One region of the Sphingomonas sp. BE138 genome, then DNA from elsewhere that is predicted to be linked to it. Evidence: riboswitches for the same ligand, from Rfam matches in the RefSeq annotation. Region 1 holds a riboswitch; the other holds the start of a gene.
What was found. Region 1 has a riboswitch for glycine ahead of J2Y58_RS00120 (L-serine ammonia-lyase). Riboswitches for the same ligand answer to the same signal wherever they lie in the genome.
Positions count from the first base shown of each region.

Region 2: it holds a riboswitch for glycine, as region 1 does, so the genes downstream of both, gcvT (glycine cleavage system aminomethyltransferase GcvT) here and J2Y58_RS00120 (L-serine ammonia-lyase) in region 1, are expected to answer to the same signal.

Region 1 covers NZ_JAVDUC010000001.1:21,603-37,322, forward strand. Annotated here, with positions in the region: gene J2Y58_RS00110 (hypothetical protein) at 1-53, opposite strand, end outside; gene J2Y58_RS00115 (TetR/AcrR family transcriptional regulator) at 345-968, opposite strand; glycine riboswitch at 1,053-1,141, shown strand; gene J2Y58_RS00120 (L-serine ammonia-lyase) at 1,246-2,658, shown strand; gene J2Y58_RS00125 (TonB-dependent receptor) at 2,708-4,210, opposite strand; gene J2Y58_RS00130 (TonB-dependent receptor plug domain-containing protein) at 4,253-5,149, opposite strand; gene J2Y58_RS00135 (PAS domain-containing protein) at 5,382-5,939, shown strand; gene J2Y58_RS00140 (CheR family methyltransferase) at 5,932-9,399, shown strand; gene J2Y58_RS00145 (response regulator) at 9,392-9,775, shown strand; gene J2Y58_RS00150 (CsbD family protein) at 9,987-10,259, opposite strand; gene J2Y58_RS00155 (glycosyltransferase) at 10,351-11,421, opposite strand; gene J2Y58_RS00160 (glycosyltransferase) at 11,421-12,509, opposite strand; gene J2Y58_RS00165 (glycosyltransferase) at 12,506-13,618, opposite strand; gene J2Y58_RS00170 (glycosyltransferase) at 13,615-14,682, opposite strand; gene J2Y58_RS00175 (SDR family NAD(P)-dependent oxidoreductase) at 14,709-15,720, opposite strand, start outside.
Region 2 covers NZ_JAVDUC010000012.1:105,720-121,439, forward strand. Annotated here, with positions in the region: gene nusA (transcription termination factor NusA) at 1-294, opposite strand, end outside; gene rimP (ribosome maturation protein RimP) at 294-878, opposite strand; gene J2Y58_RS15085 (PQQ-dependent sugar dehydrogenase) at 1,073-2,299, shown strand; gene J2Y58_RS15090 (MFS transporter) at 2,398-3,582, shown strand; gene J2Y58_RS15095 (hypothetical protein) at 3,589-3,852, opposite strand; glycine riboswitch at 3,972-4,074, shown strand; gene gcvT (glycine cleavage system aminomethyltransferase GcvT) at 4,241-5,392, shown strand; gene gcvH (glycine cleavage system protein GcvH) at 5,395-5,766, shown strand; gene gcvPA (aminomethyl-transferring glycine dehydrogenase subunit GcvPA) at 5,914-7,272, shown strand; gene gcvPB (aminomethyl-transferring glycine dehydrogenase subunit GcvPB) at 7,269-8,933, shown strand; gene J2Y58_RS15120 (DMT family transporter) at 9,323-10,222, opposite strand; gene proS (proline--tRNA ligase) at 10,314-11,843, shown strand; gene J2Y58_RS15130 (TonB-dependent receptor domain-containing protein) at 11,977-14,781, opposite strand; gene infC (translation initiation factor IF-3) at 14,973-15,506, opposite strand; gene thrS (threonine--tRNA ligase) at 15,707-15,720, opposite strand, start outside.

The sequences.
Region 1 (15,720 bases):
GAAAGCGGGGTGGTGACGACCGCGCGGTCGTCGTCGAGCATCAGATAGGCCATGGGCGATCTCCCCAAGAGAATGTGGGCAGGACAGGGCGGGCGCCACCGTTCCCGGCGTCAGCGACGACGGGGGAAGCGCGAGCGGGAACGGTACGCGGGAAAAACGGTCGGTCGGGGCGCGGCGATCAGGTCGCGCCGGGGCGGGCGTGGGAACGAGGATCCATCAGCGGCTCCTGCGATGCTGAGGTGCCGGGGTGGCTCCCCATTCCGTACCGCCTGGTATATAAACCGTCCGACGGACCGTCAACGACTTTCTGTACCGGTCGGTAATTTATTTTTTACAGCCGCGCATCAGGCGGTCGGCCACATCGACAGGCTGAGATCGACGATGCGGTCGAGATCGGCGCGCGTGGCGCCGGAGGTAGCGAGCACCGCCATCCCCTGAAGCAGTGCATAGAGGTAATGCGCCAGCCCCTGCGGATCGACGTGCACGGGCAGGTCGCCCTCGGTCTTGGCCTGTTCGAAGCGCGCGACCAGCGCGGCGTTCGACGAGGCGCGGCGTTCCATGATGTGCGCCTTGATCGAGTCGGCGGCGGCGCTGCACGCGGTGGCGCTGATGACGCCCATGCAGCCTTTCGGGTCGCAGCTGCTGGTCTGCGCCGCGACCGCACCGCGCATGAAATGCTCGGCGACGCCGCGCGCGGTCGGCTGTTTCAACGCCTCGCGCGTGTAGGCGAGCTTTTCCGCCTCGTAGCGGTCGAGCGCCTGGTGGAAGAGCTGTTCCTTGTTGCCGAAGGCGGCGTACAGGCTGGGCTTGGTGATGCCCATCGCGGCGGTGAGGTCCGCTATCGAGGCGCCGTCATAGCCCTTGGCCCAGAACACGCCGAGCGCGGCGCCGAGCGCGGCCTCGGGGCAGAATTCGCGCGGACGCCCGCGGGTGGGGGCGGGGGCGTCGGCAAGCACGGTCGATTCCATAACGGCCGGTATATAATGCGGCGGCAGCCCGGCGTCGAGGGGCGGCTTGACCGGTTCGCGATGCGCGCCGATACCGCGGCCGACGACGTCGATGTGGGAGAGACCGGGCGTGCCCCGGCGCCGAAGGAGCAACCGCCCCGGAAACTCTCAGGCAAAAGGACCACATCGGCCAAGGACATCTGGAGAGAGGCGGCGGGGAGATCCGGCGCCCGCCGACGGGATAGCGATCTCAGGCGCAAGGGACAGATGGGGCATGCACTCCGACCCGCGAGGATACATGCAGCCCGATTTTCCGACCCCAGCGCTGGACCGATGCGCGTCGCGGCCGATCAGCATCGCCGAACTGTTCACGATCGGGATCGGGCCGTCGAGCTCGCACACGGTCGGGCCGATGCGCGCGGCGTTCGACTTCGCCCAGCGCGCGGTGGCGCAGGAGCAGGCGGTGACGGGGGTGCGGTGCGACCTGTACGGATCGCTGGCGCTGACCGGGCGCGGTCATGCCACCGACACCGCGGCGATCCTGGGATTGGCGGGGTGGGAGCCGGAACGCGTCGATCCGGATGCCGCGCCCGGGTTGCTGGCCGACATCCGCGAGCGATCGAAGCTGATGCTGGCCGGGGAGCGGACGATCCCCTTCGCGGAGGCGATCGACATCGTCTTCCACCCGCGCGACTTCTTGCCGGAGCATCCCAACGGCATCGGCTTCACCGCGCGGCTGGCGGACGGGACCGGCTATGCCGAGACGTATTTCTCGATCGGCGGCGGCGCGATCCTGCGCAAGGGTGCGCCGGTGCTGGCGGAGAATATCGCGGTCCGGCACCCGTTCTCGTCAAGCGCCGAGCTGCTGGCGCTGGGGGACACGACCGGGCTGTCGATCGCCGAGATCGTGCGCGTGAACGAGGAAGCGTGGCGCTCGCCCGCCGAGGCCGACGCGTTCCTGGACGCGGTGCGCGACGCGATGAGCGACTGCATCGACCGCGGGATCGCACACGACGGCGTGCTGCCGGGCGGGCTGAAGGTGCGGCGGCGCGCGCGGGCGCTGGAGCAGGCGCTGACCGGGAACACGCCGGGCCGCAACCCGGCCGAGGTGTTCGAATGGGTCAGCCTGTGGGCACTGGCGGTGAACGAGGAGAATGCGGCCGGCGGGCGGGTGGTGACCGCGCCGACCAACGGCGCGGCCGGCGTGCTGCCGGCGGTGCTGCGCTTCTACGAGACGCTGGTGGCGCCGACCAAGCCGCCGACGGTGCGGCAGGAGGGCGCGCGGCGGTTCCTCTACACCGCGGCGGCGATCGGGATGCTCTATAAGAAGCGCGCGTCGATATCCGCCGCGGAAATGGGGTGCCAGGGCGAGGTGGGCGTCGCCTGTTCGATGGCGGCGGGCGCGCTGGCGGCGGTGCTGGGGGGCAGCAACCGGCAGGTGGAGAACGCCGCCGAGATCGGGATGGAGCACAATCTGGGGCTAACCTGCGACCCGATCGGCGGACTGGTGCAGATCCCGTGCATCGAGCGCAACACGATGGGCGCGGTGAAGGCGATCAACGCCGCCTATCTGGCGCTGCGCGGCGACGGCAGCCATGTCGTCAGCCTGGACGCGGTGATCGAGACGATGCGCCAGACCGGCGAGGACATGCGGACGCAGTACAAGGAAACCAGCCTGGGCGGGCTGGCGGTGAACGTCGTCGAGTGTTGAAGCGGCGCCGGGCGAACCCGGCGCCGCTTCCGCGTCAGTGGATCAGACCCTAGAAGTCGAGGCGCAGCGTCGTCGAGATCGCGCGGCCCGTCAGCAGGCGACCGCGAACGATCCCGCTGGCGGGGATGCGATCCTCGTCGATGCCGGTCAGCGCGACCGCATCGAACAGGTTGGTGGCGTTGACCGACACCAGCAGCCGCTCGGTCGGGCGCACCTGCACGAAGGCATTCGTCGTCACATAGCCCGGCATCCGGAGCAGGTTGACGTCCTGCGCATAGCTGTCGGTGGTGCCGATGAAGACCGCGCCGAGCGCGAAGCGATCGTTGCTGATCTGTGGCGTCGCCTGGAAGATCAGGCTGGCCTGGTGGCGCGGCGTGTTGCCGTTCAGCGCCGAATTGACGAAGTCGCGCACGATCGTCGCATCGGTGTAGGTCGCGCCGCCGGTCAGCGAGAACAGGCCGTAGCGCAGCCCGCCTTCGAACTCGAGCCCCTTGGCGCGGTAGTCGCGCGCGATCACCGAACCGTTGGAGGTGTTGATGTTCGAATCCTGCGCATCGACGTGGAAGCCGGTCAGGTTCAGCGTCACGTTGCGGTGGCGGAACTTGACCCCCAGTTCGGCCTGCTTGACCGGGTCGTAGGCCGCCTGCGGGATCGCAAGTCCGCCGGAGGCATTGTCGATCACCGCGCCGAAGGTGAGGCGGTCGGCATTGGCGCGCGCGCCGCGGCTGTAGCGTGCGAACACCGCCAGCGGCTCGGCAATGCGGAAGTTCACGCCCGCCGAATAGGACAGGTAGCGATAGTCGTAGTCGACATTGCCCGGCGCGGACGGGGTCACGCCCACGCGCTGTTCGGCGGGCGAGATCACGCCGTCACCATCGACGTCGCGCGCGACCTGCCCGACGCGACCGCCGCCCAGCTCGACGCCGTAGACCTGGCCGTGGGCGCTGCCGAAATCGTAGCGCAGGCTGCCGCCGATCGACACGCGGCCGATGTGGTAATTGGCCGAGGCGAAGGGCGCGTTGACCGCATAGGACAGCCGCAGCGTGCGGCGCTGCGTGCCGGACAGCGGGTTGAGGGCATAGATGCCGTTGGCGGTGCGCGCGCGCCCGGCGCTGTCGAAGACGTCGAGCAGCGCCGCGTCGCCGCCGCCGCTCACCTCGGTCACCGCCACGCCGTAGAGGATCGAGGTGTCGATCTGCTGGCGCGCGGCGTAGAAGCCGGCGGTGGTCGTCAGGTCGCCGCCGCCCAGGTTCCACACGCGGCTGGCGCGCAGGTCGTTGGTGACGTTGCCGACATCCTGCTGGCGACGATCGCGGATGTTGTAGATCGCGATCAGGCCGTTGCCGTTCAGCGCGGCGGGCTCGGCGATCGCCTGGCCGGCGGCGGCACCGCTGGCGTAGCGGAACGAGCCGCCGGTCGCGCCGAGCCGCGTCAGCGCGGCGGCGGGCGACAGGTACAGGCTGCTGAACGGTCCGATCAGCCCGCCCGAGTGGCCGGCGACGCGGAAGCGCTCGGTAATCGTCCAGTCGGACAGCGCGAACTGCCCTTCCACGCCGAGCGCGCGCTCCTTGACGTGCTGTCCGTCGCGAATGTCCTACCGGACGGGCTGGTTCTGCTCGTCCAGCAGCACGACCGATTGCAGCGCGCGCGTGGACAGCGTGTCGTGGGTCGGATCGAAGCCGGGCACCGCCGCCAGCTTGGGATCGGCGTCGCTGCCGGTCACGCGCAGCGGCACCGAATCGTAGAAGGGCGAGCGGTCGTCGAGATACTTGGCGTAGAGGCGGATGTAGCCGTTGGCGAATTGGCGGGTCACGTTGCCCTTGAACTGGCCGCCGCGCTGCCCGTCGAAGCCGATGCGGCGCGGGCCCTCGCCCTGGCGGTAGAAGCCGCCGACGTGGAAGCGCCAGTCGTCGCCGAGATGGCCGCCGTAGTCGAAGTCGGCGCGATACTGGTCGAAGTCGAGCCCGGCGGTCAGCGCGACGGCGCCGCCCTCACGCTCCCCGGTCTTGGAGATGAAGTTGATGAGCCCGCCCGGCGAGTTGCTGGCGAAGGTGGAGGCGGAGCCGCCGCGGATCGCCTCCACCTGCGCCAGGTTGAGGTCGACGCGCAGGAAGCTGTCGGAGCTGGCGCCGACGATATCGCCGAACTCCATCACCGGCAGCCCGTCTTCCTGAAGCTGCACGAACTTGGCGCCCGAAGAGGACAGCGGCAGGCCGCGGATCGTGATGTTGGCGATGCTCTCGCCATTGGGGGCCTCGGCGAGCACGCCGGGGATGTCGCGCAGCAGCTCACCGACCGAGCGCGGCGCCAGCTTGGCGATCTCCGCCTCGCGCAGCACGCTGGTCGAGGTGGCGCTGTCGAGCCGGTCGCGGCCCTTGGCGACGCCGGTGGTCACCACGTCCTGCGCGGGCGCGACGGCCTGCGGCATCGCAGGGGCGGGATCGGCAGCCGCCGCGGTGGCGGCGATGACGCCAAGGGCGGCCGAGGTCATGAGAAAACAGCGTGTCAACGAAAGATCCCCTCCTGGCGACTGCTTCAGCCGCGAACGAGCCCTGCTACGCGCTAAGGTTTTGATTTTCCGTTACGTACGAACCGGCCGCATCGCCGCGCCGAACGGCCGGTCGCCGATCGCCGCCACCGGAACGGCGACTGTGCCAAAGCGGGTTGTTATTGTGTCGCCTTCGTGCGTAATCCCCGGATACCGCGTCGAGATCGGAGAGTGCGTGCCCCCGGAACTTCCCGCAGCACTGGTGGAGTATCTGCAACAGTCGCGCGTCGCCCTGGCGATCGCGGCGGCGGACGACGACAACCATCTGCTGATGGTCAACGCCCGCTTCTGCACGCTGACGGGCTACGCGCCCGAAGATGTCGTCGGGCGCAACTGCCGGATGTTGCAGCGCGACGCATCGAACGACGAACCGCGCGCGCGGCTGCGCGAGTTTCTTGCCCAGCCGCGGCAGGCGAACGTACGCACGCCGATCGTCAACTTCCGCAAGGACGGCACGCCGTTCGTCAACCTGCTCTACATGTCGCGGCTGCGGTCGATCGACGGCGCGACGACCTATATCTTCGCCTCGCAGTTCGATGTCAGCCGATCGCAGCCCGAATTGCTGAGCGATTACGATGCGCAACTGGCACAGACGCTGGGCCGGTTGACCCCGATCGCCGGTGACGCCGGGATCGTGGTGGAGGGCACGCTGCTGACCATCGCCAACAGCGCGGCGACCGTCGCCCAGGCCAAGATGATGCTGGCCGGGCTGGAGACGGACGTCCGTGCATAGCAGTGGGGCGCCCCGTACGCCCGCACCCGCGCGCCCCGCGTCGGTCGCGGTGCCGGTGGTGGGGATCGGCGCATCGGCGGGCGGGCTGGAGGCGCTGCGCGAGATGCTGGCGCCCGCGCGGATGCCGACCGGGCTGGCGTTCGTCGTCGTCCAGCACCTGGATCCGCATCACGAAAGCATGCTGGCGCAGCTGCTCGACCGCGCCACGTCGCTGGAGGTGCTGCAATGCGCGGGCGGCGAGCGGATCGGGGCGGATACGGTCTATATCATTCCGCCGGGAAGGGGGCTGGCGATCCGGGACGGCGTGCTGGAGCTCACCGATTTCCAGCAGCCGCGCGGGCTGCGGCGCCCGATCGACGACTTCTTCCTGTCGCTGGCCAGCGACCAGCAATCGAATGCCGCCTGCGTGATCCTGTCGGGCACCGGCGCGGACGGAACGACCGGGTTGCGTGCCATCAAGGAGAACGGCGGGGTCGGCGTCGTCCAGCAGCCCGAGAGCGCGCGCTACGACGGGATGCCGCTGTCGGCGGTGGGCACCGGCCTGATCGACTTCGTGAAGCCGGCCGGCGAAATCCTGGAATGCCTGCAAGGCTTCTTCCAGCGCCGGAACACCGACCCGCGCGAGCGCGAGGCCGGGGTGGTCGCGGATCACGTCGACGAGCTGTGCCGCGTGCTGCGTACCGCAATCGGGCACGACTTTTCGGGCTACAAGCGCTCGACGCTGATCCGCCGGGTCGAGCGGCGGATGCACGTGCTGGGGATCGACACCGGCCGCGCGTATCTGGCGCGGATCAAAAGCGACAGCGACGAGTGCGAGGCGCTGTTCCGCGACCTGCTGATCAACGTCACCCGCTTCTTCCGCGATCCGGAGGCGTTCGAGACGCTGCGCACGCGCGTGATCGAGCCGCTGCTGCGCGAGCGCGCGACGGACGACGAATTGCGCATCTGGGTGCCGGGCTGTTCGAGCGGCGAGGAAGCGTACACGATCGCGATGCTGTTCGCGGAAGCGGCGCGCACCACGGGGGCGCCGCTGGCCGTGCAGATCTTCGCCACCGACATCGACGAGCAGATGCTGACGATCGCGCGCGCGGGCAGCTATCCCAATGCGGCGCTGATGGACCTGCCGGCGGGCTTGCGCGAGCGCTATGTCGTGCCGCATGCCGACCGGTTCACGATCGCGGCGTCGATCCGCGACATGATCCGCTTTTCCAACCACAGCCTGGTCAAGGATCCGCCGTTCTCGCGGGTGGACCTGGTGTCGTGTCGCAACCTGCTGATCTATTTCGACGACCGGTTGCAGCGATCGGTGGTGCCGCTGTTCCACTATGCGCTGCGGCCCGGCGGTTACCTGTTCCTGGGACCGTCCGAGAGCGTCGGCCGTTTCGAGCAATTGTTCACGCCCGTCGACCAGCATGCGCGGCTGTACGAGCGTGCGCCGGGGGCGCCGAGCTATCCGATCGACCTGCCGGGCAACACGATCCCGTCCACGGCGCGGCGCGGGCGTGATCCGGGCAGTCGCGACGGCCCGGCGCTGGCGAACGAGAGCGTCGCGATCCGCCGTATCGTCGAACGCTATGCGCCCGCCAGCCTGATCGTCGACCAGGACGGCGCGATCCTGTCCGCCTACGGCAAGCTGAGCCGCTACTTCGAATTTCCGGTAACGCGGGCCGGCGGGAGCAGCGCGGTGAATCTGGCGCGGGCGGGCCTGCGCACCGTCATCGGTCCGCTGCTGCGGCAGGCACGCGACGAGCGCCGCCGCGTGGTGGCGCGCGATGTCGAGGTCGAGACCGATTACGGCATCCAGCCGGTCGAGGTGATCTGCGACCCGCTGGGCGACGGAACGTTGCTGTTCGTGTTCCGCGACAGCGGCGCGTTCCGCCCGTCCGACCAGGACGAGCTGGAGGATTTGGCCGCCACCGACGATCATCTGGAGGCGATCGAGGACGAACTGCGGCTCACCCGGCACCGCTTGCGTACGGCGATCGAGGAACTGGAGACCGCGAACGAGGAGCTGAAGAGCTCCAACGAAGAAATGATGTCGATGAACGAGGAGCTCCAGTCGACCAACGAGGAGCTGTCGACGGTCAACGACGAACTGAAGAGCAAGGTCGAGCAGCTGACGGTCGCGATCGCCGACCTGCGCAATTTCCACCAGTCGACCGAGCTGGCCGTGGTGGTGCTCGACGCCGAGCTGCACGTGCGCAGCTATACCGAGGCGGCGGTGTCGATCTTCCCGTTGCAGCCCGGCGACCGGGGGCGCCCGCTGAGCGATGTCGCCAGCCGGTTGCGCGGGACCGAGTATCTCGACGATGCGCGCGCCGTGGCGGCAGGCGGCGCGGCGACGCAGCGGCGGGTGACGACCAGCGACGGTGCGCGGGTGCTGTCGCTGCGCGTGCTGCCGTACCGGACGCAAACCGGCAAGGTCGACGGCACGACTTTGGTGCTGACCGATATCACCGAGGCGTTGTCGCTCGAGCGACAGCTGGCGGCCGAGCGCGAGCGGCTGGACCTGGCGATCAAGGCGGCCGGGATCGGGGTGTGGGAATATTGCCCGGAAACCGGCGAGACGGTGCTCGATCCGGTCGAACGGGAATTGTTCGGTGTGGCCGGCACCGAGGCCGCGCGCATCGACCCGTTGCTCGACCGGATCGAGCCCGGCGACCGCGGCACGGTGGAGACAGCGCTGCGTCGCGCGGTGGAGCGCAACGGCGACTTCGAAGCGACCTTCCGGGTCGTCGCCGGCGATACCACGCGCTGGATCAAGGGCTTCGGCCGCGTGATCGCGGGCAGCCATCCCCCGCGATTGCTGGGCGTGTCGATCGACGTGACCCCCGAATATACGCTCGCCGACACGCGCGACCTGATGCTGCGCGAGATGAACCACCGCGTGAAGAACCTGTTCGCGGTGATCGCGGGAATGATCACCGTCGCGGCGCGCAACCACCAGGAGGTGCGCGCCTTCGCCGGCGATCTGCGCCGCCGCATCGCCGCGCTGGGATCGGCGCACTCGCTTGCCTCGCCGGCCGGGCAGCCGCAGGCGATCGGGCTGGCGGCGCTGGTGGACGCAACGCTGGCGCCGTACCGGGACCATTCGCGGATCACGATCGAGGGGCCGGTCGTGGCGCTGGAGCGGAACTGCCTGTCGTCGTTGGCGCTGGTGCTCCACGAGTGGGCGACGAACTCGGTAAAGTATGGCGCGCTGCACGGCGAGGCGGAGGCGGCGGAGGCGGAAGGAACCGGGTTGAGCGTCCGCTGGCGCACCGATGCGGACGGGCTGGAGCTGGTGTGGGAGGAAACCGGGCGCGACGATCAGGCGGCGACGCCGACGCAGCGCGGGTTCGGATCGTTGCTGGTCGAGACGAGCGTGCGACAAATGCGCGGCGAGGTGGGGAGCGAGGCGGCGGGTCGATCGTTTCGGCTGCGTATGAAACTTCCGACGAGCGTGCTGGCCTGTGACTGATCGCGATATCGACGACGTGCTTCTGGTGGAGGACGAGCTGTTCATCGCGCTCGACCTTCAGGAAACGATCGAGGAGGCCGGGTTTCGCGTGGTCGGCCCGTGCGCGACGATCGTCGAGGCGCAGGCCGAGATCGATCGCCACGCGGGGCGGTTCGCGGTGGCGGTGCTCGACATGCGGCTGGCGGACGGCGCGGTCTTCCCGGCCGCCGACCGGTTGCACGACGCGGGCGTGCCGCTGCTGTTCCATTCGGGCCATGCCGACGATGCGGCGCTGAGGCAGCGGTATCCGACCGCGACGGTATGTCCAAAGCCGAGCGCGCCCGATACGCTGGCAGCGGCGCTGCGGCGGTGTGCGGACCGGCGACGGGCCGCCTGACGGATCATGGGCGTCGGCGGGGCACGGCGACACCGGTCACCCGTTCGAAGGCTTACGCTTTGCCGTCGATGCGCATCGACATAATTGCCGACGAGTTCATGTGACTGCGGCGCAGCGGAGCAGATCCGGAGCGTTCCGATCCGGCGCCTGACCTTGCTTGGCCGGCGTACGGTGCCGAGGGGAGCGCCTCGCAGCGCCCCCCTGGCCGATCTTACTTGCCGCGCAGCGTGTTCAGGAGGGCGAGGCCCACCACGCCGCCGACCGCGGCCGCGGCCCACGGGCGTTCGTTGACGAAGCGACGTGCCTGATCGAGGAACGGCGCGACGGCGTCCTTGGCTTCGCCGTAGGTCTTCTGGACGGTGCCGTCGACGCGGTCGGCCGTGCCCTCGGCGCGCAGCTGATCGTCGTTGAACGCCTTGCCCAGGCCTTCCTTCAGCTTGCCGCCCAGATCGTTGGTCGTGCCGGTCAGCGTGTCGCTGTTCATCGAACGTCTCCTTGGTTGGAATGGACCGCACCGGGACCGCCCGATGCGGGTTCGACGGCTAAACCGGGATCAGGCGTGCTTCGTTCCCTGCCTAGCGCACCGGCGCGAGCTTCGCAGCGGACGCTTCGTGGAGATGCGCCTCCAGCTCCGCGGCGCGGTGCTGCGCGGTGTGTTCGGCGAGCACGCGCGCACGCCCGGCGGTGCCGATCGCGTCGAGGTCCGGGCGGGCGAGGGCCGCCTCGACGTCGGCGGCGGTGTCGGCGAGCAGGATCTCTGCATCGGGGGTCAGCAGCTCGTCGATGCCGGGCCAGCGATCGGAGACGATCGGGGTGCCGCACGCGGTCGCCTCGAACAGCCGCACCGAGGGCGACCAGCCGGCGGCGATCATGTCCGCGCGGGTGACGTTGAGCGTCGCGCGGCTGGCGGAATAGAAATCGGCATGGTCGGCGGGCGCAAGATGCTCGATCCGCTCGACATTCGCGGGCCAGTCGATCGTCGCGGGATATTGCGGGCCGGCGACGACGAAGCGCTTGTCGGGGTGGCGGCGCGCGGGTTCGATCAGCAGCCGCTCGAGCGTCGGCTGGCGATCGTCGCTGTAGGTGCCGAGATAGGACAGATCCCAGCGCTTCGCGGCGCCCGTCGGGCGGTAGCGATCGGCATCGACCGAGCAATACAGCGCGCGCGCCGCGGGGCTGCCGTAGCGCTCCTCGATCAGCCGCAAGGTCGGGCCGCCGGTGAAGGAGCAATAGACGTCGTAGCCGGGAATGACCTCCGGCGATACATAGTCGCACGCGCCGCGATCCAGCCTGGCGAGCGTCACCGGCGTGTCGATGTCGTAGAAGGTGGTGGTGCCGTGCGCCCATTGCTGGACGAGGCGACCCACCGCGATACCGTCCGGAACGTAGGAGCCGACCATCACCGCATCGGCCTGCGCGATCTCGGTGCGCCAGTCGGCTAATGCCTCGAGGCTGCCGTAGAGTTCGAGGCGGCAGTAATCGGGGGCGGGTTCGTCGCGGTGCGCGGCATACCAGGGCATGTCGCGTTCGAGGAACAGCACGTCGTGCCCGCGTGCGGCGAAGGCGCGGAGCAGCGCGCGAAAGGTGGTGGCGTGGCCGTTGCCCCAGCTGGAGCTGAGCGAGAGGCCGAGGACGACGAGCTTCATCACGCCGCCTCGCGCTGGCGCGCGGCATGCGCCTTGAAGAGCGTGTCGACCTGCTGCCCGCGCAGGTCGTAGGTGTGTTCGGCGAGCACGCGCCGGAGCGCCGCCTGGCCGATCGCCTGCGCGCGTTCGGTCGTCAAGGCGGCGAGATGGTCGGCGACGTCCTGCCCGTCGCGCGCGACCAGCACTTCGTGGTCGGGGGCCAGGAACAGCTCGATTCCCTCCCAGGCGTCGGTGATGAGGCAGGCGGCGGCGCCGGCCGCCTCGAACACGCGGGTGGCGGGGGAGAAGCCGATGTGCGCCATCGAATCGCGCGCGACGTTGAGGACGGCGCGCGGGGTGCAGTTGAACGCGTTGTGCTCGGCGGTGAAGACATGGCCGCGGTGGCGGACGTTGGCGGGCATCGCCTTGCTATCCCAGCCGTTCCCGCCGATCAGGAAGCGTTGTCCGGGCAGCAGGGCGGCGGGGCGGAGGAAGAATTCCTCGACGCGGGCTTCGCGGTCCGGAAGGCGGTTGCCGAGGAAGGCGAGATCGCAGGCGAAGCGATCGTCGGCGGGCACCGGGTGATGGGTCTGCGGGTCCAGGGCGTTGTAAACGGGGACGCATTCCACCGCGCCGAACCCGCGGTAGGCGTTCACGACCGGGTCGCCGCCGCCGTAGGTGAGGACCATGTCGAGGTGCGGCAGCGCGGCGGTCACCGGATGGTCGGGGTCGGCGCGCATTTCGTCGAGGGTGGCGGCGGCGTCGACGTCCCAGAAGATCCTGAGCGCGCCCGGGCGAGCGTTCGCGATAACCCCTTCGAGCAGCTCGCGATCGAACACGCCGACGCCGTTCGCCTTGACGACGATGTCGGCATTCGCGGCCTCCGCCAATACGTTACGCAAGCCTTCCGGGGTGGCGGGGTAGACGACCACCTTCGCGTACGAGGGGGGATCGATGTCGCGGTGTTGTTGGCGGTCGAAGGCGTCGGGTTCGTAGAAGGTGATGTCGTAGCCGCGTTCGCCGAGCGCACGCAAAATGCCGCGATAATAGGTAGCTGCACCATTCCAATAGGAGGACAGCAGGCTGGATCCGTAGAAGGCGATCTTCACGCAGGTGTGCTCCGGGAGTGCGAGGGTGCATCGATCGTGCCCAAAATAGCGAGCAATTCGTCGACGCGGTGCGCGCAAGTGTGGCGTTTCAGGATGGTGTCGAGCCCTGCGGTCGCCAGCGACGCACGAAGCGCAGGATCGTGGCGAAGATCGCCGAGGATCCGCGTCATGTCGTCGGGCGTGTCCGCGAAGAGGAAGTCGGTGCCGGGGCGGAACAACCCCTCGGCATCGTCCCACGGCGCGCTGGCGAGCGGCAGGCCGCAGGCGAGCGCCTCGAACACGCGGATTGTCGGGATGCCGGGCAGGATCGTCGTGTAATAGCGGCGGGGCACGTGGACGGTCGCCAGCGCGCGCGCGAAGATCGCCGGCGCGGCGGCATTGGGTGCCCAGCCGTGATAGCGTGCGCCGTAACCGGCGAGCATCGCCCTGGCCTCGTCCGGGTAGCGGACGCCGTAGATATCGAGCGGCAGCCCGGCGGCGCGGGCGGGAGCGAGGAGATAGTCCTCGATCTCCGCAGTGCGTTCGCCATCGCCCCAATTGCCGATCCAGACCAGCCCATCGCGCCGTTCACCGTCGACGGGGAAGAAGCGGCGGGTGTCGGCGGCCTCGTGCCAGGTCCAGACGCGGTCGCCCCAGCCCCAGTCGCGATAGACGCGCGACAGCGTCTCGCCGAACGCGAGCACCCCGTCGTAACCGTCGAGGTCGTAGGCGCGCATCTCCTCGGGCGCGCTGACCGCGCGGTGATGGGTGTCGTGGAACAGCAACGTGAACCGCGCGCCGTCGCGACGCAGCTTGCCCAGCGCGGCGACGAGGTCGTGCGCATTCCATTCGTGGACGATCACGACATCGGCGCCGTCGACCAGCGCCGCCACGTCGGCATCGGCGGCGAAGGTGCGCGACGACAATTCGGGATAGGCGGCGCGATAGGCGTCCAGCCCCGCCTCACCACTGTCCGACAGCAGGTTGTCGAGGCTCCACGCGCCGGCGGGCTCATAGACCTTCACGTCGTGCCCGCGCGCGAGCAGTTCGGACATGATGCCGCGCAGGAAATGCGCGTTGCCGTGGTTCCAGCACGACGCCAGGCTGTGGGTGAAATAGACGAACCTCATGCCGCGGCGCGCCGGTTGGCGTCGATGGCGCGCCGAAGGACGGCGGCGGTCGCGGCGGCGGTACGCTGGGGCGTGTAGGCGAGCGCGCGCGCGCGGGCATCGGCACCCGCGCCCGCGCGACGGTCCGGCTCGGCGGCGAGCCGCGCGATCGCGGCGGCGAAGCCGGCGGCATCGTCGGCGGCGACGAAGGTGGCGACGCCGTCCCACAATTCGCGGAAGGTGGGAATGTCGGAGAGGACGAGCGCGCAGCCGGTCAGCGCCGCCTCCAGCACCGCCAGCCCGAACGGTTCGTAGCGCGCGGCACTGGCGAAGATCGGCCGACCCGACAGCGCGTGCGCGACCGCGGCGTCGCTGATCCGGCCGAGCGGTTCGAGATGGCGCAGCGCGACACGTTCGCCGTGCGGGCCGCGCGCCGGCCCGGCGGCGCGAAACGGCAGCGACAGCGCGGCGGCGGCGGCATCGAGGACGGCAACGTTCTTGGCGCGGTCCCACAACCGCCCGGCGGTGAAGGCGCGCGCGTCGAGCGCGCCGGTCGCGGCGGGGAGCGTGCGGCCGTTGTGGATCGCCAGCGGCGCGACCGGAAGCGCGTAACGCCGCTGGACGGTGGCGGCAAAGGCGCGGGTGGGGCAGACGATCGTGTCGGCGCGGGCAAGGCCGCGCGCGACCAGATCGGTCTGCCACGCCAGATCGGCGGGGAGCGGGCCGTGCTCGACCGCGTCCCACCAGCTGGCGACGCAGCTGTGCACGACCGCGACGACCGGCATGGCGAAGCGCGCGACCGCGAGCGCGGGCTGGTTGAGCTGGACGACATCGACCGCGCGCGCCGCCGCGAGCGCGGCGATCGCGTCGGCGGACCGCGCCACCGCGTCCGCGTCTGTTGCAAGCCAGTCGAGCGGCAGGCCGGTGTCGATCAGCGTGACGCCCGCCGCCTGTGCCTGCGTGCGATGCGTCTCGCGGGGTGCGGGGCCAAGCGTGGCGAGATCCACCGACCAGCCGGCGCGCACCAGATCGGCGGCGAGGCCGAGCGCATATTGCCAGACGCCGCCGACCGTATCGGCGGTCATCAACAAGCGCCCGCTGCGACAAGCTGTCACGCAGCGGCCTCGATGGCGACCTCTGGTACGCCGCGCTCGCGCGTCAGCCAGTCGGCGAGCGCGCCGACCCCCTCGCGCCAGTCGCGGCGCGGCGGCAGCGACAGCGCGGCCTGCGCAGCGCGCGCATCGGCGACGAAGTAGCGCTGGTCGCCGGCACGCCAGCTCGAATAGCGCACATCGACCGGGCGACCGGTGAGCGTCGCGATATGCGCGAGCAACTGGCGCAGGCTGACCGCATTGTCGGGGCCGCCACCAAGGTTGAAGGCGCGACCCGCCACATCGTCGATCCGCTGCCATGCGGCGAGATAGGCGTTCACCGCGTCGCGCACGTCGAGCACGTCACGGACCTGATGCCCGTCGCCGTACAGCGTGATCGGCTCGCCGTTCAGCGCACGGATCAGGAAGTGCGCGACCCAGCCCTGATCCTCGGTGCCCATCTGCCGCTGCCCGTAGATGCAGCTCATCCGGAACACGCAGGTCTTCAGCCCGAAACTGCGCGCGTAATCGAGGACATATTGGTCGGCTGCGCCCTTCGACACGCCATAGGGCGTGTGGAAGTCGAGCGGGCGCGCCTCGCCGATGCCGTGCGCGCGGACGTGCGCGTCGACGGGGCGATAGGCGTCGTCCTCCAGCGCGAAATCGAGGTCGGCGAGGTCGCCGTACACCTTGTTGGTGGAAGCGAAGATCAGCGGAACGTGCGGGGCACGGGTGCGCAGCGCCTCGAGCAGCTGGAAGGTGGCGGTGATATTGGTGGAGAAATCGTCCGCCGGGTCGTCGAGGCTGGTCGTGACCGCGACCTGCGCGGCGAAGTGGAACACCGCCTTCGCCCTTGCGACCTCGTCGGCGAGGCGCGCGGCGTCGCGGACGTCGGCGTGGACGAAGCGGATGCGGTGGCCGTGGCGCTTGCGCAGCCAGTCCAGGTTGCGCTCCACGCCGGCGCGCGCGAGCCGATCGTAGACGACCACGTCATGGCCGTCGCCCGCGAGCCGGTCGGCGAGGTTCGATCCG
Region 2 (15,720 bases), on a different contig from region 1:
GTCGCCGACGGTCGCGCCCGGCTGCAGCTTCTGCGCGCCGTTGACGTCGACCTGCTTGTAGATGTCGTCGACCAGCTCGACCACCTCGACGACGCGCCACAGCCGCAGGTCGCCGTTGTTGGGGTCCAGCTTCGCACGGATGTCCATTTCCTGGCCATAGCGCGTGCGCGCGGCGCGCTGGATCGCGTCCTCCATCGCCTCGATGACGATCGCCTTGTCGATCATCTTCTCCGAAGCGACCGAATTGGCGATCGCGATCAGCTCCGCACGGTTGGCGGTGACGCCGGTGGCCATCAATGGGTTTCCTCTTCTTGGTCTTCGTCGTCCGCGGACGTATCCTGGATTATCTCTTCGTCCGCGCCCTCCATCGAGAGCGGGACGGTGGCGTCGATCAGGCGATCGGTCAGCACCAGCTTGGCATCGGCGATCAGCGCGAACGGCACCCGCTCGACCACGCCGGTGCGCGGGTGGCGGATCGCGATGGTGCCGTCGGCATCGATCCCCTCGAGGTCGCCCTTGAACTGCTTCTGCCCGTCGACCGCCTCGGTGAGCACGATGCGCGCCTCGTGGCCCGCCCAGTCGATGAAGTCCTGCCGGCGGGTCAGCGGACGGTCGATGCCGGGCGACGACACTTCCAGACGGTACGCGCCCTCGATCGGGTCCTGTCCGGCCTCCTCCAGCGCGTCGAGCTTGTCGGAGATGCGGCGCGACAATTCGGCGCAATCGTCGATGTTCAGCTGCCGCGTGTCGGGCCGCTCGGCCATGATCTGCAGCGTGCGCTCGTCGCCCTTGCCGAACAGGCGGATACGCACCAGCGCAAAGCCGAGCGCGTCGGCCTCCGGTTCGATCAGCCGTACCAGGGGAGTGATGTCGTTCAAAAGCACCTACCGCACATGCGTTTCTTGCCGCCGCGGAGCAGGCCCCGCAGCCCCTTGCACCTCGCGATGTAAGAGAAAGCACGCGTCATATAGCGCCACCCGCCGACAGCCGCAAGCACCTGCCGGAGCACCGCGGGAACAATGCTGCGGGCGCGGATTTCAGGTTGGAGATAACATAAGTGCAGGAGTGTGGCGTGTTTCATCGAATTGCGTTCGTCGCCATCGCGCTGACCGCCGCGGCCGCCTGCAACGGCGAGGACGGTGCCGCGACGCAGCCCGTGGCCGACGCGCCGGTCGCGCCCGCGCCGAGCCCCAGCCCCACTCCTGGCGCAAGTCCGACTCCGTCTCCGTCACCGACCTTCCCGGCGGGTACGGCGGTGGCCGGGACGCCGTTCGCCAGCGCGGTCATCGCCGATTTCACCGCGCCCTGGGCGATGACCTTCCTGCCCGACCGGCGGATGCTGGTGACCGAGAAGGCGGGACAGCTTCTGCTGGTCGCCGCCGACGGATCGTCGCGGCGCACGATCGCGACGATCGACGTCGATGCCGCCGGACAGGGCGGGTTGATGGACGTGGTGCTCGCGCCCGATTTCGCGACGAGCAAGCGCGTCTATCTCAGCTATTCGGCGACCGGGGAGGGCGGCAAGGGCGTGGTGCTGGCGCGCGGCACCTTGTCGGGCAACGCCGGGGCCGAGCAGCTGACCGGCATCGAGACGCTGTATCGCGCATCGCCGCTGGTCACCGGCGACGGCCATTATTCCGGGCGGATCGCCTTTTCGCCGGACGGCCAGTATCTCTTCTTCACCAACGGGGACCGGCAGAAGTTCACGCCCGCGCAGGACAAGAGCGGCTCGCTCGGCAAGGTCCTGCGGCTGACCCCGGACGGCAAGGCGGCGGCGAATAACCCACTGGCGGCGCAGGGCTTCCTTCCCGAGGTCTGGAGCTACGGCCACCGCAACCTGCTTGGGCTGGCGTTCGATGCGCAGGGCAACCTTTGGGAGCAGGAGATGGGTCCCAAGGGCGGGGACGAGGTCAATCTGATCCTGCCGGGCCGCAACTACGGCTGGCCGAACGTGTCGAACGGTTCGAACTACGACGGCAGCGACATTCCCGATCATGCCCCCGGCGACGGTTACGAGGCCCCGAAAGTGTGGTGGAATCCGGTGATCTCGCCCGGTGGGCTGATGATCTATTCGGGCGACCTGTTCCCGCAATACAAGGGCGATGCGTTCATCGGCGGGCTGTCGTCGCAGTCGCTGGTCCGCGTCGACCTGAACGGCACCAACGCGAGCAAGGGCGACCAATGGTCGCTGGGCGCGCGCATCCGCGAGGTCGAACAGGGGCCGGACGGCGCGATCTGGGTGCTGGAGGATGGCGGCAGCTCGCCCGGCCGTCTGCGGCGGCTGACGCTCGCGTCTTGATATGGGTGATCTTCCCGGAGCGCCGCGGGGCTTGACGCTGCACTGCACAATCGCCAGCTAGGTAGTTCGCGAAACAAGCACAGAACCGGGGAATCCGCATGGCCACCGCCATCGCCGACGTGCGCACCGCGCCCGTCGGCCTGATCCATTTGTCGCTGGCCGTCGGCGGCTTGGCGATCGGAACGACCGAATTCGCGACGATGAGCCTGCTGCCCGACATGGCGCGCGACCTGGGCGTCGACGCGCCGACCGCCGGGCATGTCATCAGCGCCTATGCGCTGGGCGTGGTGGTGGGCGCGCCGACGCTGGCGGTGCTCGGCGCACGGATGGCGAGGCGGCACCTGCTGATCGCGTTGATGACCTTGTTCGCGATCGGCAACGGACTGTCGGCGCTGGCACCCAGCTACGGCTGGATGATGCTGTTCCGCTTCGTCGCGGGGTTGCCGCACGGCGCCTATTTCGGGATCGCGATGCTGGTCGCCGCATCGCTGGTCGATCAGGGGCGGCGGACGCAGGCGGTCGCGCGCGTCATGCTGGGGCTGACAGTCGCGACGATCGTCGGCGTGCCGCTCGCCAACTTCATGGGGCAGCTGCTCGGCTGGCGCTCGTGCTTCATCGTCGTCGCCGGCCTCGCCGCGCTGACCGCCGCGCTGGTCGCCTTCTTCGCGCCGCGCGACCGCGGCGATCCAGCGGCCAGCCCGCTGGGGGAGCTGCGAGCCCTGAAGCGCCCGCAAGTGTGGCTGACGCTCGGCATCGGCGCGATCGGGTTCGGCGGGCTGTTCGCGGTCTACACCTATCTGGCCGACACGATGGCGGCGGTGACGCACGTCGGTCCGCGGATGGTGCCGTTCGCGCTCGCCGCGTTCGGCATCGGCATGACCGCGGGCAATCTGGTCGTGCCGAAATTCGCCGACCGCGCGCTACTGCCCACCGCCGCGCTGGTGCTCGTCTGGAGCATCGTCGCGCTGCTGCTCTGGCCGTTCGCCGCGCGGCATTTCGCGACCGTGCTGGTCGCGATGGTCGCGATCGGGATCGGCGGTTCGCTGGGCACCGTTCTCCAGACACGGCTGATGGACGTTGCGGGCGATGCGCAGGCGCTGGCCGCGGCGCTGAACCATTCCGCGTTCAATACCGCCAATGCGCTGGGGCCGTGGCTGGGCGGGATGGCGATCGCCGCCGGCTGGGGCTGGACCTCGACCGGCCCGGTCGGCGCGGCGCTGGCGGTCGCCGGACTCGTCGTGCTGGCGGCGTCGTGGCTGGTGGAGCGACGCCGCCGCACCTGATCCTGCCTACATCACGATGCCCGGCTTCGCCTCCGCGATCGCCGCCAGCACCATCCGCTCCCACACCGCGACGTCGCCGGCCGCCGCCATCGCGGGGCTGGGCGCGCGCAACGTGTGGAGCACCGCGATCGCATCGTCGCGATGATCCTTCCACTGCGCATCGACCTGCGCGCTGGCCGATTCGACGGTGCCGTGGCCGTTGGCGCTCAGATGCTGCGCGGCGAGCACGCGCGCGATCCGTTCGACGACGGGCGAGGTGGCGGTGTCCATGGCGATCTCCTTGGCGTTCGTGCCGTGAACGTTTTGCCGGCGTGACGGCTCCAATCGCCGATTGACTCCGATCCCGGCTGGCGTAGAGGGCAGGGTAGTCGATGCCGCGCACAGGGGCATGGGCGGGCGCGGGAGAGCGCGGCCGGCCTTTCAGGTCACCAGCCGCCGCCGAAGGAGCAACCACCCCGGAATCTCTCAGGCAGCAGGGACCGCGCCGGCCGATCGACACTCTGGAAAGCGGCGGTGCGTCATCGCGCCTCGCCCACCGAAGGGGTAACTCGGCCATGTCCGAGGAAAGCTCTCAGGTTCCGTGACAGAGGGGGACTATCGGATCGCCACCGGGCCCGAGGGCTTCGTGCGACCGACCTCTTGCGACGGAAGACCGATGATGAGCGACGCCCCCGCCACGACCCATGATGACGATGGTTTCGAGCCGCTCGAAATCCTGACGCTCCCGCTGGACGCATGGCACCGTGCCAAGGGCGGCCGGATGGTCGAGTTCGCCGGCTATCACATGCCCGTCCAGTACGAGGGCATCATGGCCGAGCATCTGTGGACGCGCGAGAACGCCGGGCTGTTCGACGTCAGCCACATGGGCCAGCTGTCGATCACCGGCGACAATGTCGCGACCGCGCTGGAGGCGTTGATGCCCGCCGCAATCAGCGACGCGCCGCTGAACAAGGCGCGCTACTCGCTGCTGCTGAACGATGACGGCGGCGTGCTCGACGATCTGATGCTGACCCCGCAAGCGCCGGACCGCATCTACATGGTCGTCAACGGCGCGACCAAGTATGACGACGTCGCGCACATGATCGAGCATCTGCCCGACGACGTGACGCTCAACATGATGGAGGACCATGCGCTGCTGGCGGTGCAGGGGCCGAAGGCGGTCGCGGCGGTCGCACGGCTGGTGCCCGGCGTCGACGCGCTGACCTTCATGCAGGCGGGCGCGTTCGAATGGAACGGCCATGCGCTGTGGATCAGCCGCTCCGGCTATACCGGCGAGGACGGCGTCGAAATGTCGGTGCCGGCCGAGGCGGCCGAGGCGTTCGCCGACGCGCTGGTCGCGCAACCGGAGATCAAGCCGATCGGGCTGGGCGCGCGCGACTCGCTGCGGCTGGAGGCGGGGCTGCCGCTGTACGGCCACGACCTGGATCCCGGTACCACCCCCGTTCAGGCCGATCTCGGCTTCGCCTTGTTCAAGCGGCGGCGCGAGGCGGCCGACTTCCCCGGTGCCGCGCGCATCCTCGCCGAGCGGGAGAACGGTCCCACTACCAAGCGCGTGGGCCTGCTGGTCGACGGGCGTCAGCCGGTCCGCGAGGGCGCGGATGTCGTCGACGCCGCGGGCGCGGTGGTCGGACGCGTCACCAGCGGCGGGTTTGCCCCCAGCGTCGGCGCGCCGATCGCGATGGCCTATGTCCCGCTCGCCGATGCCGTGCCCGGCACCGTCGTCACCCTGTCGCAGCGTGGCAAGGCGCACCGCGCCACCGTCGCCGCGATGCCGTTCGTTCCCCACCGCTACTTCCGAGGAGTGAAGTAAAGATGAGCCGTTATTTCACCGAGGATCACGAGTGGATCGATGTCGATGGCGACACCGGCACGGTCGGCATCAGCGACTATGCGCAGAGCCAGTTGGGCGACATCGTGTTCGTCGAAGTGCCCGACGCGGGGCGTTCGCTCGGCAAGGGCGATGAGGCGGCGGTCGTCGAGAGCGTGAAGGCCGCATCGGACGTCTACTCGCCCGTCTCCGGGACCGTGCTGGAAGGCAATCCGGCGCTCGTCGACGAACCGGCGCTGGTGAACAGCGATCCGGAAGGCGAGGGCTGGTTCTTCAAGATCACGCTGTCGGACACGTCGGAACTCGACGCGCTGATGGACGAAACCGCCTACGCCGCCTTCGTCGCGAAGTTGTGACGTAACTAGCCCCCTCCCCGTCGGGGAGGGGGTTGGGGTGGGGTGCGTGCTCGTATGCGGCCAGCGCCGCGCGATGCCGATCCCTTACCCCAAGACGCAACCCCTCCCCCTACCCCTTCTCCGCAGGGGAGGGGGCCGGAGTAAACCATGCGCTACCTGCCCCTGACCCCCACCGACCGCCACGAGATGCTCGGCGTTATCGGCGCATCGTCGATCGACGATCTATTCGCCGACGTGCCCGAATCCGCCCGGCTCGACGGCCCGATCCGCGACCTGCCGCTGCACGCCAGCGAGCTGGCGGTCGAACGCCACATGGCCGCGCTCGCACGGCGGAACACCGTGGCGGGCGACGTGCCGTTCTTCCTGGGGGCGGGCGCCTACCGCCATCACGTGCCCGCCAGCGTCGATCACCTGATCCAGCGCGGCGAGTTCCTGACCGCCTATACGCCCTATCAGCCGGAGATCGCGCAGGGCACGCTCCAGATGCTGTTCGAGTTCCAGACGCAGGTCGCCGCCTTGCTCGGCACCGATGTCGCGAACGCGAGCATGTACGACGGCTCGACCGCCTGCTGGGAAGCGATCGGCATGGCGCGCCGCATCACCCGGCGCGGCAAGGCGATCCTCTCGGGCGGGCTGCACCCGCATTACGTGTCGGTCGCCAGGACGATGGCGACGTACACCGGCGACGTGCTCGACACCGCGTTGCCGGTGCTGGGCGCCGACACCGATCTCGACGCGCTGATCGCGAAGATCGACGACGATACGTCGTGCGTCGTCGTCCAGTATCCGGATATCCTCGGCCGCATCGCCGACCTGACCCCGCTGGCCGATGCGTGCCATGCGAAGAAGGCGCTGCTGATAGCGGTCGTGACCGAGCCGGTAGCGCTCGGCGCGCTGCGCTCGCCGGGCGAGATGGACGCCGATATCGTCGTCGGCGAGGGCCAGTCGCTGGGCGTCGGGCTCCAGTTCGGCGGGCCGTATGTCGGGCTGTTCGGCTGCAAGGAAAAGTACGTCCGCCAGATGCCGGGTCGCCTGTGCGGGCAGACGGTCGATGCGGACGGACGCCGCGGCTTCGTACTGACCTTGTCGACGCGTGAGCAGCATATCCGCCGCGAGAAGGCGACCAGCAACATCTGCACCAACTCCGGGCTGTGTGCGCTGGCCTTCTCGATCCACATGACCCTGCTGGGCGAGGCGGGGCTGCGGCGGCTGGCGGCGCTCAACCACGCCGGGGCGTGCCGCGCCGCGGACCGGCTGGCGCAGGTGCCGGGCGTCAAGGTCATCAACGACACCTTCTTCAACGAATTCACGCTCGACATCGGGCAGGAGGCGCGGCCGGTCGTGCGGGCGCTGGCCGACCAGGGCGTGCTGGCGGGCGTGTCGCTCGGGCGACTGTATCCGGGCGAGGACGCGCTGACGAACGGGCTGATCGTCGCGGTGACCGAAACCGCGACCGACGAGGATATCGAGGCGCTGGCGACCGCGCTTCAGGAGGCACTGGCATGAGCATCAACGCAAGCGGCTGGAAGCCGACCACGCCCGTCGCGGGCGTCAACACCGCCCCCACCTTCACCGGCAACAAGGCGCTGATGCTCGAGGAGCCGCTGATCTTCGAGATCGGCTCGACCGAGACGACCGGCGTCGACTTTGCCGACGCTCCCTCTCCCCTGTGGGGAGAGGGCCGGGGTGAAGGGGCGGTGTCTCACCGAGAGGGCGGTCTCGGTGAGACCTCGGCCCCTCACCCAACCCTCTCCCCGGGGGGGAGAGGGCTAGGGGGATTGGCACGCACCACTCCGATCGGGCTTCCCGGCCTGTCGGAGCAGGAGACGGTGCGCCACTACACCCGCCTCAGCCGACAGAATTACGCGATCGACCTCGGGCTGTTCCCGCTCGGTTCGTGCACGATGAAGCACAATCCGCGCCTGAACGAGAAGGTCGCGCGGATGCCGGGCTTCGCCGACGTCCACCCGCTCCAGCCGGTCGATACCGTGCAGGGCGCACTGGGGGTCATCCACCAGCTCGCGCACTGGCTGGTCACGCTGACCGGCATGCACTCGGTCGCGATGAGCCCCAAGGCGGGCGCGCATGGCGAGCTGTGCGGCATCCTCGCGATCAAGGCGGCGCTGGAGAAGCGCGGTGAGGGTCACCGCAAGGTCGTGCTGGTGCCCGAGAGTGCGCACGGCACCAACCCGGCGACCGCGGCCTTCGCAGGCTTCACGGTCGAGGACATTCCCGCCACGCCGGACGGTCGCGTCGACACCGCGGCGTTGACGGCGCGGCTCGGGCCGGACGTCGCGGGCGTGATGATCACCAACCCGAACACCTGCGGGCTGTTCGAGCGCGACCTGAAGGCGATCTCCGACGCGGTGCATGCCGCGGGCGGCTACGTCTATTGCGATGGCGCGAACTTCAACGCGATCGTCGGGCGCGTGCGGCCGGGCGACCTCGGCGTCGACGCGATGCACATCAATTTGCACAAGACCTTCTCGACCCCGCACGGCGGCGGCGGGCCGGGGTCGGGGCCGGTGGTGTTCTCGGAAGCGCTGACCCCGTTCGCGCCGCTTCCGTTCGTCGAGAAGGATGGCGACACGCTGCGGCTGGTCGAGGAGGAGAATGCCGGCGACCACCATGCCGACAGCTTCGGCCGCATGGTCGCCTTCCACGGCCAAATGGGCATGTTCACCCGCGCGCTGACCTACATCCTGAGCCACGGTGCGGACGGCCTGCGCCAGGTCGCCGAGGACGCGGTGCTCAACGCGAACTACGTGCTGCGCTCTCTGGAGGACGTGCTTGACGCGCCGTTCGCCGGCGCCGGGCCGTGCATGCACGAGGCGATCTTCTCGGATAAGGGCTTTGCGGCCGGCTTCTCGACGATCGACGCTGCCAAGGCACTGATCGACGAGGGTTTTCACCCGATGACCATGTACTTTCCGCTGGTCGTCCACGGTGCGATGCTGGTCGAGCCGACCGAAACCGAGAGCCGCGCCGCGCTGGATCAGTTCATCGGCGCGCTGCGTTCGGTGGCGGAGCGCGCGAAGGCGGGCGACCCGTCGCTCAAGACCGCGCCGCACTTCGCCCCGCGCGCGCGCCTCGACGAGACGCTGGCGGCGCGCAAGCCGGTACTGACGTGGAAGCCGCCGGTCGTACAGGCCGAAGCGGCGGAGTAACGCTCACCCCTCATTTGCCCTGTCACCCCGGCGGAGGCCGGGGTCCAGTTCCCAACGGTCATGGCGGCGCGATGCGCGTCGTCATGTCGGCTTGCCCAACCGGACCCCGGCCTTCGCCGGGGTGACTGAGGGCCAGGAACCTAATCGGGTAGCGACAAGGCCGCCCCGCCGCTCAGTACCGGAGCATCGGGGGTGACGGGGGACGGTACGAGGCCACCGGCGCCCTTCGGCGGCGGCCGACGCCGCCGGCTTGGGGCCGGCTTCGCTTTCCGACGAGCTTTCGCCACCAGCCGAAGACTTTGGCGAAACACAGAAAGAGGATCTTCCATCGACAACCTCCCATGCTGGGACCGCCGTAAACATAGCATCTCAGCAATGAAGGTGCAGCATCAATCCTCCGGCGCGGCGGTCACCGTCTGCTGCTTGCCCAGCCGCTGTTCGCGCCAGACGATGAACAGCCCGCTGGCGATGATGATCGGCGCGCCCAGCCACGTCATTGCGCTGGGCAGCACCCCGAACAGCAGCCAGCCGTAGATCGTCGCCCAGATCAGCCCCGAATAGTCCATCGGCACCACCGTCGTCACCGGCGCCAGCTTTGCGGCACCCGTCAGCGCCAGCTGCCCGCATCCGCCGACCAGGCCGATCGCGGCGAGGTTCACCCACGTCAGCCAGTCGTGCGCCTGAAGGTGAAAGGCATAGGGCACCGCGATCAGCGGCAGCGTCAGCACCGAGAACCAGAACACCGTCGTCCCCGACGGCTCGTCGCGCAACTGCCGCAACAGGATCGCGACCAGCGCGACGAACAGCGCCGCCATCAACCCGACGAACGCGCCGAACAGCGGCACGTGCTCGCCGCCCCCGGGCTGCGCCACCACCAGCACCCCCGCAAACCCGACCAGCACCGCGCCCCAGCGCTGCACGCCCGTCCGCTCACCCAGCACCAGCGCGCCCAGGATTGTCGCGAAGATCGGCACCGTGAACTGGAACGTCGTCGCCTCGGCGAGCGGCAGCAGCAGCACCGCCCCGAAGGTAAACACCATGCCGACGACGCCGACCAGCGAGCGTGCCAGATGCCCCTTGATCCGGGTCGTGCGCAGCGACCCCAGCCCGCGCGTCGACGCCACGAACGCCAGCACCACCGGCAGCGCGCACGCCTGTCGCCAGAACATCGTCTCCGGCAGCGAGGCACCGCGCGTTTCCGCCAGCTTCACCAGCGCCGACATCGTCGACAGGAAGAAGATCGCCACGAGGCGCAGGGCGATGCCCTTCAGGACGCGGTCACCCGACATGGCTCGGCTCCCTAACCGCCGCACCGCAACAAAGGAACCCCGCGCGATCCCGCTTGGCGATCGGGCGCTTTTGCCGCTATCGCGCGGCGCCATGAAGCATGCTCTCTCCGTCACCCGCGAGGCCGATTTCGCCGCCTGGTATCAATCCGTCATCGCCGAGGCCGACATGGCCGAGGAATCGGGCGTCCGCGGCTGCATGGTCATCCGCCCGTGGGGCTATGGCATCTGGGAGCGGTTCCAGCGGCTGCTCGACGATCGCATCAAGGCGACCGGGCATGAGAATTGCTACTTCCCGGTCTTCATCCCGCTCAGCTATTTCGAGCAGGAAGCGAGCCATGTCGAGGGCTTCGCCAAGGAAATGGCGGTTGTCACGCACCACCGGCTGATCGCGGATGGGAAGGGCGGGCTGGTCCCCGATCCCGCCGCGAAGCTGGAAGAGCCGCTGGTCGTGCGCCCGACGAGCGAGACGGTGATCGGCCACGCGTTCGCGCGCTGGGTGCAGTCGTGGCGCGACCTGCCGGTGCTCATCAACCAGTGGGCGAACGTCGTCCGATGGGAGATGCGGACGCGCATGTTCCTGCGCACCGCCGAGTTCCTTTGGCAGGAGGGGCATACCGCGCACGCCACCGCGGACGAGGCGCGCGAGGAGACGCTCAAGATGCTCGAGGTCTACCGCGACTTTGCCGAGAATTGCGTCGCGGTACCCGTGATCGCGGGCGAGAAGCCCGAGAACGAGCGCTTCCCCGGCGCGGTCGGCACGTGGTCGATCGAGGCGATGATGCAGGACGGCAAGGCGCTCCAGGCCGGCACCTCGCATTTCCTCGGCACCAATTTCGCCAAGGCACAGAACATTCGCTTCCAGAATGCCGAAGGGCAATTGGAGCACGCCAACACCACCAGCTGGGGCGTGTCGACGCGGATGATCGGCGCGCTCATCATGGTGCATGGCGACGACGACGGGCTGCGCGTGCCGCCGCGCGTCGCACCGTGGCAGGTGGTGATCGTGCCGATGCTGCGCGACGCGCCCGAGGATGCGGCGCTGGTCGATTATTGCCGCGAACTGCAACAGGCGCTGGCCAGGGAAAGCGCGCTCGGCGAGCCGGTGCGCGCGCTGCTCGACCTGAAGCCGGTGAAGTCGACCACCAAGCGCTGGGGCTGGGTGAAGAAGGGTGCGCCGGTCGTGATCGAGGTCGGCGGGCGCGACATGGCCGCGGGCAACATCTCGGTGATCCGCCGCGATCGCCTGTACCGCGCCGACGGCAAGCTCGACAGCGCGATCGTCGCGCGCGACGGGTTCGCGAGCGGGGTCGCGGCGCTGCTCGCCGAGATCCAGCAGGCGTTGTTCGACCAGGCCAAGGCGCGGCTCGACGCGAACATCACGCCGGCCTCGGATTGGTCGCAGGTCGAGACGCATTTCGCCGAGGGCGCGAAGAACCCGGGCTGGCTGGAGGTGCAATGGTCGCGCCCGACCGGCGCCGCGCTGGAGAAGGTGGTCGAGCGGCTGAAGACGCTGAAGCTGACGCTGCGCAATGCGCCGGAAGGGCAGGCGGCGGCGGACGGCGCGTGCGTCTTCACCGGCGACGCGGCGGTCGAGCGGGTGCTGGTCGGACGGGCGTACTAACCGTCACGCACCTCCAACCGGACCCGGCGCAGGCCGGGGTCCGGTTGGGGAACGTCACCGTGTCGCATAACCGGCGCGTAGCTGGACCCCGGCCTGCGCCGGGGTGACGGTAAGGGGACGGGCGCCCCTTACCTCAGAACCGCGTCCGCAGCGTCAGGCCATAGGTCCGCGGTTCGGCCAGGAACGATGCGAACAGCTGGTTGCCGGTGCCGCCGAACGCCTGCACCTGCTGCTGGCTGCCCGCGCCCTGGAACGGCGCGTTGAACGCGACCTGCTGGTAGTTGGTGTCGAGCAGGTTCTGCGCCCACACCTCCACCGCCCAGCGATCCCGGTCGCCGCGCAGCCCGATGCGCGCGTTCATCACCGTGAACCCGTCCTGCTCCTTCTCGATGAACAGGTCGGAGCCGGTGTTATAGTCCGACACCGTCCGCTGATCGACATAGAACAGCGCCGACAATCCGCTGTCGCCGATCGGCGGGCTCCAGCTGATCGAGCTGGTGATGACGTTGCGCGGCGCGTTCGACATCTGCGATCCCGATAGCAGGAACAGCGCCGGATCGAGCGCCGCGCCGGCGTCCGAGCCGACCAGATTGCGGCGATACTTCGTGTCGGCGAAGGTATAGCCGAGGTTGAAGGCGAGATGTTCGACCGGATAGATCCCGGCCTCCGCCTCGAACCCCTGGCTGACCACGCCGTAGCGCACGTCGCCGGTGCATGCGCCGGTGGCGAGCGAATTGTCGCGATCGGCACCGTTCAGGCTGTCCGAGCACGAGCCGATGTTCTCGACCACGTAATTGGTGCCGTTGAAGGTGTTGAGCTGGAAGTTCTTGAACTCCGACCGGAAGCCGGCGAGGTTGAAGGTGAACTGGCGGCTCGAATATTTCAGCCCGACCTCGTAGGCGTTGACCGTCTCGGGATCGAAGCGCAGCCGGCTGGCGTCGATATTGGCGATCGTCGTCGGCGTATAGGCGTCGCCCAGGTCGGACCGGTCCAGATTGTACCCGCCGGCCTTGTAGCCGCGCGAATAGCTGGCATAGGTCATCAACCGGTCGGTCGGCTTCCAGCTGAGCACCGCGGTGCCGGTCACCTGGTTCTCGCGCAGCTTGTCGCTGATCTGGCGCCCGTTGAGCGCCGCCGACGAATTGCCGGTACACGCCAGCGTCGCGATGCCGCGGGTCAGCGCGGCGAGTTGTGCATTGTTGAACAGTGGGTTGAGCAGCGCCTGGACCTGCGGGCAGACGGTGTTGTTGTTGCCGAACGTCGCGTCGAAGTCCTTCTCCTCGCGGGTCCAGCGCAGGCCTGCGGTGAGCGACAATGTGTCGGTCAGGCGGAAGATGTTGTGCGTGAAGACCGCGAAGCTCTTGCTGTTCTGGTTATAGACGTCGCGCGTCGTGCCGAGGTCGTTGAGCGTCGAGAGCCGGTCGATGGCGGGCAGGATGAGCGCCGCGGCCTGGCCGAAGCCCGCTCCGAGCGCCTGTCGCGCCGTCGCGCCGCCAAGCGCCGCCAGCGGCGTGGTGCCGAGGCAGCCGGGGTTCGCGGGGTTGCGCAGCGCGGCCAGCGGGTTGACGGTCGCGACGATCCGGCACGCCGCGAACGCGCCGTAGTCGCGCCCGAACTTCAGATTGTCGACGACCTGCAGGTCCTCGTTGCTGAAGAAGCCGCCGACCAGCCAGTTGAGCCGGTCGCCGAATGCCTCGCCGTTCAGCCGCAGCTCCTGCGTGAAGGTGTGGAACTGGCGGTAGTTGTTGCCGTCGGCGGGGCGATAGCCGATGTCGAGGACGTTGGCGTCGATGTCGTTCGCGCCGTCGGACTTGTATTCGCGGTAGGCGGTGATCGAGGTCAGCGCCGCGCCGCCCAAATTCCAGTCGATCTGTCCCGACCCGCCATATTCCTTGGTCACGTTCGAATAGGCGCGGCCCGGCGTGAAGGCGATGCGGCGGCTGTACGGATCGTTGCCTGCCGGGAACACGCTGCCCGCGGGATACCCGCGCAGGGCAGCGACCTGTTGCATCACGCTGACGATGCGGTTGCCCGCCGGGTTGATCGCATAGTCACCAGGCACGCCGGGGGTCGGATCGATCTTCTCGCGGGTATCGACATAGACCGCGCCGCAACACTTCTCGTCGCGCCACGTATAATCCCCGATCAGCCGCAGCGAGAAGTCGGGTGACGGCTCCAGCAGCAACTGCCCGCGCACGAACCAGCGGTCGCGATTGTTGTAATCGGTGTCGTTGACCACGTCGCGGTAGAAGCCGTCGCGCTTCGAGGCGACGCCGTCGATCCGGAACGCCAGCAGGTCCTTGATGACCGGGCCGGTCACCGCGCCCGCGACGCGGTAGAAATCGTAATTGCCGTACGTACCCTCGGCATAGCCCCCGAAGTCGAACGACGGCGCCTTGGTATAGATGTTGATCGCGCCCGCCGACGAATTGCGTCCCGACAGCGTCCCCTGCGGCCCGCGCAGCACCTCGATCCGGTCGACTTCGCCCAGGTCGTTGAGCCCCGAGCCGGTGCGGCTGCGGTACACGCCGTCGATGAACACCGCGACCGAGCTTTCGAGGCCGGGGTTGTCGCCGACCGTGCCGATGCCGCGGACGCGCGCGGAGGCATTGGCCTCCGAGCCGGTCGACGAGACGTTGAGCGACGGGGCGAGCTGCGTCATCTGGCGGATGTCGGTGGCGCCGGAATTCTGGAGCGCGTCCTGGCTGACCGCGTTGATCGAGATCGGCACGTCGGCCAGCCGCTCGGCACGGCGCGTCGCGGTGACGACGATGTCGCCGGGGTTGGTGACGGCGGTGTCGCCCGCCTGTGCGGCGGCGGTGGCGGTCTGGCCGGCGACCGCGGCGTTGGTGGTGACGGGGCTGGTCTGGTCCTGTGCGAGCGCCGGCGAGGCCAGCACCGCGGCAACGGTGGACAAAAGCGTGGCGGTACGACGCATGGCGCACTCCTCTCCGATGTGTCCGAACTCTTTGAAGGTTCGGTATCTCGGCAAGGTAGCGCAGACGTGCCCGTCGTCCAGCGTTTTTACGAGGCCGTTGCGTTATTTTTGAAAACCGTGCCCGATCAACACAGAACCGCCGCGCGGGTCAGGCGCGGCGGACGTTACGGCAGGCTGTCGGTTTCCGTCGTTTACTTCGGTGCGAGCACCATCAGCATCTGCCGACCTTCCATACGCGGATAGGCCTCGACCTTCGCGACGTCCTGCACCTGCTCGGCGACTCGCTGCAGCACGTTCATGCCCAGCTGTCCGTGGCTCAGCTCGCGACCGCGGAAGCGCATGGTGACCTTCACCTTGTCGCCCTCCTCGATGAACTCCACCACCTTCTTCATCTTGGTGTCGTAATCGTGGTCGTCGATGTTCGGACGCATCTTGATCTCCTTGATCTCCTGCGTCTTCTGCGACTTGCGGGCGAGGTTCGCCTTCTTCTGCGCCTCGTACTTGAACTTGCCGACGTCGAGGAACTTGGCGACGGGCGGATCGGCGTTGGGGGACACTTCGACCAGGTCGAGCCCGACCTCGCGCGCCTGCTCCATCGCCTCGCGCGTGTACATCACGCCAAGGTTCTCTCCCTCGTGATCGATCACGCGGACCTTGGGGCTCTGGATCCACTCATTGAACCGCGGGCCGTTCATCGGAGGCGCCTGCATCGGCCGGCGCATCATGGGAGGACGTATGGGTATTGCTCCTTTATCGGTTACCCTCTCAATATAGGGCATCGCGTCGTGTTTTGGAAGATAGCTCCCTTCCGCTCCCTCTCCCCTCCGGGGAGAGGGTCGGGGTGAGGGGCCGGGGTCTCGCAGAGCGGTTCGTCTCGGTGAGACCCAGCCCCTCACCCAACCCTCTCCCCGCAGGGGGAGAGGGCTTAAGAGCGCATAT